2 regions of the Microbulbifer elongatus genome follow, and region 1 is predicted to be linked to the other one. Evidence: predicted binding sites of a transcription regulator. Region 1 holds the regulator's gene; the other holds the start of a gene.

Region 1 (3,855 bases):
AGCGCCGTTGCCCCAAGTGTGGCACCGCCATGGACAACTACCTGGTGGACGAACACCGCAAACTGCATATTTGCGGCAACAATCCCGATTGCAATGGTTTCGAGGTTGAGAAGGGTACCTTCAAGATCAAGGGTTACGACGGTCCGGTCATCGAGTGCGACAAGTGCGGTGCCGACATGCAGCTGAAGTCTGGCCGGTTTGGCAAGTACTTCGGTTGTACCAGCGAGACCTGTAAAAACACCCGCAAGCTGCTGAAAAGCGGCCAGCCGGCACCGCCGAAAATGGATCCGGTGCCCATGCCGGAGCTCGCCTGTGAAAAGGTGGAAGACACCTACATCCTGCGCGACGGTGCGTCCGGGCTGTTCCTTGCGGCCAGTCAGTTCCCGAAAAATCGTGAAACCCGCGCGCCCCTGGTCAAGGAGCTGCTGCCCCACAAGGATGAGATTGATCCCAAGTACAGTTTCCTGTTCTCGGCGCCTACCGAAGACAACGAAGGCCGAGATACGGTTGTGCGGTTCAGTCGTAAAACCCAGGAGCAGTACGTTCAGAGTGAAGAGGACGGCAAGGCCACTGGCTGGAAAGCCTTCTATCGCGATGGCAAATGGCAGATAGACGTTCCTGCGAAAAAAGCACCGGCGAAGAAAAAAGCCGCTGCCAAGAAAGCGCCTGCCAAGAAAGCGGTCGCCAAAAAAGCGCCGGCGAAGAAAAAGGCAGCCGCCAAAAAGTCCCCGGCCAAGTAACTGGCCGGGACGCCGCTCTCCATCATCCCGGCGCATGCCGGGATCCAGGAAATCTGGGAGAAAGACTAGTGGGTAATGCAGTTTGAGTAATCCCTATACCGGAACCGTCGCGTCGGCACTGCGCAAAGCCCAGCTGCTGCTGCAATCCAGCGCGCAAGCGGGGGATACTCCACTGCTGGAAGCCTCCCTGCTGGAAGCGGCGGTAGTGCAGCTGTGGCGTGGGTACCGGGGGTTTCTGGCGGAGCAGGGGCACCAGATGCAGCTGGGCTTTGCCACCGGTGCTGAACCGGAAACCGCCCATGCGCTGGCGCACCTGGTCGCCCAGCGCGGGAAGTTCAGTGCTGAGGCCAATGAGCTAGTCAGTCTTGCTGAAAACCCCGACAGCTGGTTTGCCGGTCTCTGCGGGGCCTGGCATCGACTGTGGGCCCTGAGTGTTTCCTCGGCCACCACATCCAGCCCTGCCAGCGGTGTTCAGTCCGTCATCCCGGTGCGTCAGCTTGATGATCTGGGCCGGAGTGTGGCCACTTCGGATCAGCCGCTCACCCGGGAGCGGGTACAGGAGTGGTATCAGGGGCTGTCCGAGCTGATTCAGCGCCAGCGGGCCCACAGCCAGGAGTGGTGATCCCCCGGGGCAGGAAGGAAACCTATCACCCGCTGCCCGCTGATTAATCAGGCGCCGCTGTGTTACACTGCCTCCAAATCACGCGGTTATTGGAGAAGTGAATGTCTACCGAGACTTACGAAATCATTGAGTTGTCCAATGGTGATGTGGCGCTGCGACGCGCTGGTCACAAAGGGGAACCGCTGGTGCGTATTCATTTCTCGGACGAGAGCCAGCACTTCCTGCGGGAACACAAGGTGGCCGTAGCCCGCGCCATGCTGGAAGCTGGGATCGAAGCGGTGCAGGACATCAATGAGATGGAGCCAGAGCCGTTCGAGGATGAAGAGGTAGACCTCACCGAGCACACCATTCACTGATCATTCTGTGGTTGATTCGTATACATAAAAAAACAGGGCTGAAGCCCTGTTTTTTTATGTTCGAAATACGAGGTTCGGAATGTTTGGCGATTCGTCATCCCGGCGAATAGCCTGTGCCGTACTTGATCCGGCAACGGGGGCCGGAAAACCTGAAGGCTCGCCGCTTACACCGCCAACATCAGATCGGATTCTGGCGAATCACACCCACCGCGAGACCTTCAATCGCAAAGCTGCGATCCCGCATATCCACTTCAATCACATCAAAATCCTGATTCTCTGGCAGCAGCTGCACCGTCGCCTGGTTCCCGCGGCGCTTGAAGCGTTTTACCGTGACTTCGTCTTCGATACGCGCGACCACAATCTGCCCATTGCGAATATTGTCGGTGCGCTGCACCGCCAGTAAATCCCCATCGAGAATACCCGCGTCCTTCATGCTCATGCCGTGCACCCGCAACAGGTAATCTGCCGGCGGATGAAAAAACTCCGCGGGAATCTCACAGTATTCCTCGATATTCTCTTCCGCCAGAATCGGGTTACCCGCTGCAACGCGGCCCACGATCGGCAGGCCATTGTTGTAGTCGGGGATACGGATGCCGCGGGATGCGCCGGCGACCATTTCAATTGCACCTTTGCGGGCCAGTGCCTTGAGGTGCTCTTCCGCAGCATTGGGAGAGCGAAAACCCAGCTCCTGGGCAATTTCGGCTCGGGTGGGCGGGTAGCCCGTATCGTCCAGATAGGATTTGATCAGTTCCAGTACCTGAGCCTGGCGTGCGGTGAGGTTTGTCATGAGCGCCTTCCTGTTGTCTGTATTTTTATACAGTTGCTGTGATTATATACAGATTTCAGGGGCGCGCAATCAAAGCGACCTGTGCACTGGTGGCGGCGAATGCCGCGGTCCACTCCGTACTGACAGGCGCAGGGTCATCAGGATTGAGTGCAATGGCTCAGAAGCCCTCATCGGTACCGGGGAAGCTTTCCCCCTCGAGCCGGTCGATCGCACTCTGTGCGGGGGAAAAAATCGGACTGCGATAACCGGCATCTTCGTCATCCTGCATTTCATCCGCCACAGTGCCGTACCCGGCGTTGGGGTCTTCGGGAGCCGCAGCGCCGATGACCGGCATTGCCGGCCAGTTCTGGAAGTCGATTTCGTCCAGACTGCCGTCCAGGTACTGGATTTCAATGGTGCGAGCCGGGTGATCGACGGCAACCACTTCAAACAGATCACCGGTATCGAAGTTTTCAAACCAATTGCCAATTTCCGGAGCGATTCGTGCCATGGCGTGCTCCTCCTCTTTTACTGTCGTGGTATCTCCGCCTTCCGTTCCATCCCGGCGCTTTCAGAGCTTGTACACTCGTTCTAACGTGGGGGAGGTGGGCTTGGTACTTTCGTCGAGGGCTAAAAGCCGTCGCGCGGTAAAGACTGGGATGGGTAGCGCAGGTTTCATCGCCGGCGGACTGTGCTAGTCTCCCGTTGAAACAAGCGTTTTAATTGTTGGTTTGAATTGGTGTGAAATCGGCATGAGTCAGTCAGACACGGTCCATCGTATTCTGGACGCCGCGGAAGTCCTGTTCGCAGAGCGGGGTTTTACGGAGACCTCCCTGCGGACCATAACCAGTACCGCCGGGGTGAACCTGGCAGCGGTCAATTACCATTTTGGTTCTAAAAAAGAATTGATTCAGGCGGTTTTTGAACGTTTCCTTACACCTTTTACGGATATTCTGAATCGCGAGCTTACCCGGCGGGGTGGTGCGAGCGAGCCGTTGCAGCTGGATGATCTCCTGCAGAGTCTGTATCGCGTTGCCCTCGCGGGGCTCGCCAGCCAGGGGCGCGACCCCAAGCGCTTTATGCGTCTGCTGGGACTGGCGTATACGCAGTCTCAGGGGCATCTGCGCCGCTTTATCGTATCCCGCTATGGCGACAGCTACCGGCGCTTTGCCGGCCAGCTGGCGGCCGCGCTGCCGCATGTGGATCCGGTGACATTTTACTGGCGCCTTTACTTTATGCTCGGTGCGACGGTGTTTTCTCTTTCGAGCTTTGACGCCATCGAAGCTATCCTTCGTGAGGATTTTGGCGCCGAGAGCAGCCTGGAAGAGACCCTGGCGCGGTTGGCTCCGGCGGCGGTGGCCATGCTGACTG
Region 2 (3,855 bases), 720 kb from region 1:
GCGGCAAACAGCGCGAGGGAAACCACGTTGGTGGTGAGGTTGAACAGCTTTGCGCGGATAGTGGCGGTGAGCAGGGTCTGCCCGCGAAATGCGACCCCGGAGGCGGCGAAGAAGGTGCCGGTTCCCGGACCAAAGGCCCCGTCGTACACACCCACGGCGGGGACGCAGGTCAGCGCCCACTGCTTTTCACGCATTTTCCCTTCGCGCTCGCTATTGCCCATGTTGGGAGTGAACCACACGTACAGCGCGACGCTCAGCAGCAACAGGGGGATTACCCAGTTGAGCCAGCTGGTGTCCACCCGCTGAATCAGCCAGGCACCCACGCCCGCGCCAATCCCGGCGGTAATGATGGGGAAGATCAATGAGCGCTCGCGTAAGTGCCCCTTGGAATACAGGGTGGCGGTCGCGGTAAAGGTTCCCAGAATGGCCTGGCTCTTGTTGGTGGCCAGAGCGGCCACCGGCGGTACGCCCGCAAGCAGAAGCGCAGGTACCGTCAGCAGGCCGCCGCCACCGGCGAGGGTATCCACCCAGCCCGCCAGCATGGCCACGGCAAACAGGATCAACAGCAGCGTGAGAGTGATTTCCATCGGGTACTTCTTGGGTAAGTCGGATTAGGGGGTTTCGGAAGCCGGGTTCAATATTTTCTCCGGCAGGCTGAGTGCACCGGCGATCAACGCTTCCTTGCGCGCTTTGCTCCACTTTTTCACCTGCAATTCCAGTTTGAGCGCCTCGGAATGGCTGTCGACACCCTGCTGGAATTCCAGGGTCAGGGGGCCGCGTCCGCGCAGCGCCTTGGCGGCTTTGGGGCCACCACTGCTGTGCTCCTGAAAGCGCCGCTCTACGTCCCGGGTGATACCGGTATACAGCGTGCCTTTACTGGTGCGAATCAGGTAAATAAACCAGTCGGACAAAACACTACCGCCGTAAGAGAAAGTCGTTCAAAACAGGCTCTGCTGCTCACCGGACTGGGGTGGCAGGGTGAACTCACTGCAATCCAGGTCCAGCTTGCGTGCGTTCAGGCCCAGTTTGCGACAGGTTATCCGAAATCGCTGCTGCAGTAACTGGGCAAATACGCCGGTACCGCGCTGGCGCTGGCCGAACGCTGTCTGATTGTCTTTGCCGCCGCGGCTCTGCTGCACCAGGCTCATGACATGCTCGGCCCGTTGTGGATAGTGCTCCGCCAGCCACTGGCGGAACAGTGGCGCCACCTCGTAGGGCAGCCGCAGCAGAATATAGGCGGCGTGGATGGCGCCTGCCGAATGGGCGCGGGTGAGTATCTGTTCCAGTTCCGAATCGTTGAGGGCGGGAATCATCGGCGCGGCCATCACTGCGGTGGGAATGCCGGCATGGGCCAGCGCTTCAATGGTGCGCAGGCGTGCCCCCGGGCCGGCGGTGCGTGGCTCCAGCTTGCGCTTCAGTGCATTGTCCAGTGTGGTCACGCTGATGCCCACATGGGCCAGATTATCCTGGGCCAATTCGGCAAGGATCGGCAGGTCGCGCAGGATCAGCTGGCTCTTGGTGACGATGGTGACCGGGTGGCGATAGCGCTGCAGGGTTTCCAGAATCCGGCGGGTGATCTGCTTGTCTTTCTCCAGGGGCTGGTAGGGGTCGGTATTGGTACCCATGGCGATGGGGCTGCAGCGGTAGGTCTTTTTGCGCAGTGCCGATTCCAGCAGTTCCACCGCGTTGGGCTTGTAGAACAGCCGGGTTTCAAAATCGAGCCCCGGTGACAGATCCATATAGGCGTGGGCCGGGCGGGCGTAACAGTAAACGCAGCCATGCTCGCAGCCCCGATAAGCGTTGATCGACTGGCTGAAGGGAATGTCCGGTGACTGGTTGGTGGCGATAATGGATTTTGCCTTTTCCTCGATCGCTACCGTCTCGATCCTCTCCACGGGCTCCAGCAGGGTCTCCCAGCCATCGCACTCGCGGCTGCTAACCTGATCTACAAAGCGCCCCGCCAGGTTACTGATGGCACCGCGGCCCTTGAGGGAGCGGGTGGGATTGTCGGGAACGTCGTTGGCCACGGCGGGTATCGGGTGTCTGGCTGTATGTATGTACAGTTTATTGCCAGGTTGCAGACGGTGCAAGGGTGCTCTCCAGCACTTACAATGACCGGTCAGTACGCAATAACGACGAGTAATCGGGAACTAGGGAATGGATCTTCAAGCTGTCGCCGCTATCTATGCTTTTGCGGTCAAGGTACTCCAGATATTTGCCATGTTGTTCGCCTTCGGGCTGGTGGTGCTGGTGCTGTATGTGGTGTACCTGTACCTGTCGGATATCCGCCAGACAAAACAGGCGATCCGCCGCAACTTTCCGGTGCTGGGGCGTTTCCGCTATCAGTTCGAACACCTGGGTGAGTTTTTTCGTCAGTATTTCTTTGCCCTGGACCGGGAGGAGATGCCGTTCAATCGCGCCCAGCGCAGCTGGGTGTACCGCGCAGCGAAAAATGTAGACTCCACTCTTGCATTCGGCTCCACCCGTCCGCTGAATCAACCGGGCGATGTCGTGTTTCTCAATCATCCTTTCCCTACCCTGGCCAAAGATGCGGTGCCCCCGAAAGAGGTCACGCTGGGAGATGGAGTCGCGCGCAAGCCGTACACCACCCGATCGATTTTCAACATTTCTGGAATGAGTTTTGGCGCACTGTCGGTGCCCGCGGTCACTGCGCTCTCCAAAGGCGCGGCCAAAGCGGGCATTTGGCTGAATACCGGGGAAGGGGGCCTGTCTTCCCACCATCTGGCTGGCGGTTGTGACATCGTATTTCAGATTGGGACCGCGAAGTATGGTGTGCGCGATATGGAGGGCAGGCTGTCCGACGAAAAACTGCGCGAGGTTGCCGAACACGAACAGGTCAAAATGTTCGAGCTGAAGCTCTCGCAGGGGGCAAAGCCGGGGAAGGGTGGCATCCTGCCGGGAGTCAAGGTGACCCCGGAAATTGCCCGGGTGCGTGGCATACCGGTTGGGGAGGATTCAATCAGCCCCAACGGGCACCCGGAGTTTCACGACGTCGATGGCCTGCTGGATATGATCAATCATATTCGCGAGGTCACCGGCAAACCCACCGGCTTCAAGTGTGTCATCGGAAACAGCGATTGGCTGCACGAGCTGTGTGAGGCGATTTTGCGGCGCGGTGCGGCGAGTGCGCCGGACTTTATTACCATCGATAGCGCGGATGGTGGCAGTGGTGCCGCGCCGCAGAGCCTGATGGACTACATGGGCCTGCCACTGAATCGCAGTTTACCGCTGGTGGTGGATTTGATGACGGAATATGGCCTGCGTGATCGCATCAGAATCATTTGCGCCGGTAAATTGCTCACCCCCTCAATGGTCGCCTGGGCCCTTGCCATGGGGGCCGATTTTGTAAATTGCGCGCGGGGATTCATGTTCGCCCTCGGTTGTATTCAGGCCATGCAGTGCAATAAAAATACCTGTCCTACCGGTGTTACCACCCACAACCCGGAGTTGCAGCAGGGGCTGGATCCCATGGATAAAGCCGAACGCGTCTACCACTACGCCCGCAATATGGAATACGAAGTGGGCACCATCGCGCACTCCTGCGGCGTACCGGAACCGCGCCGGTTGCGCCGCGCTCACGTGGAGGTGATCAACGAGCGCGGCGTGCCCGTGCCGCTGACCAGCCTGGCACCGGAGGGCAAACCCAAAGCGGTGATCGCCAGCGACCGCGATCAGATCTGAATGTTTTTGCACAATGCCGATGGAGCGTGAGCATGGAAGGTGTCACCACCCTGGTCGGGCAGGGATTGTATATGGCGGTGGCGGCGGTTGCGGGCCTCGGTATTGCGCGCATTTTGAAGCGCGACGACACCCTTGGCTGCCTGATTGCGGGTG

What was found. The regulator LexA, encoded in region 1, represses DNA repair genes until DNA is damaged. The targets are predictions, from matches to a motif close to ACTGTNTNTANANACAGT.
Region 2: LRR79_RS13770 (PA0069 family radical SAM protein) is a predicted target of LexA. The motif match lies at 2,047-2,064, and genes of this name have one in related genera.

Annotation. Positions count from the first base shown of each region.
Region 1 is NZ_CP088953.1:2,603,317-2,607,171, forward strand. It holds gene topA (type I DNA topoisomerase) at 1-740, shown strand, start outside; gene LRR79_RS10630 (DUF6586 family protein) at 823-1,362, shown strand; gene LRR79_RS10635 (hypothetical protein) at 1,464-1,718, shown strand; gene lexA (transcriptional repressor LexA) at 1,897-2,505, opposite strand; gene LRR79_RS10645 (DUF6763 family protein) at 2,663-2,995, opposite strand; gene LRR79_RS10650 (TetR/AcrR family transcriptional regulator) at 3,237-3,855, shown strand, end outside.
Region 2 is NZ_CP088953.1:3,325,323-3,329,177, reverse strand. It holds gene LRR79_RS13780 (TSUP family transporter) at 1-587, opposite strand, end outside; gene LRR79_RS13775 (GIY-YIG nuclease family protein) at 612-911, opposite strand; gene LRR79_RS13770 (PA0069 family radical SAM protein) at 939-2,027, opposite strand; gene LRR79_RS13765 (FMN-binding glutamate synthase family protein) at 2,158-3,702, shown strand; gene LRR79_RS13760 (cation:proton antiporter) at 3,735-3,855, shown strand, end outside.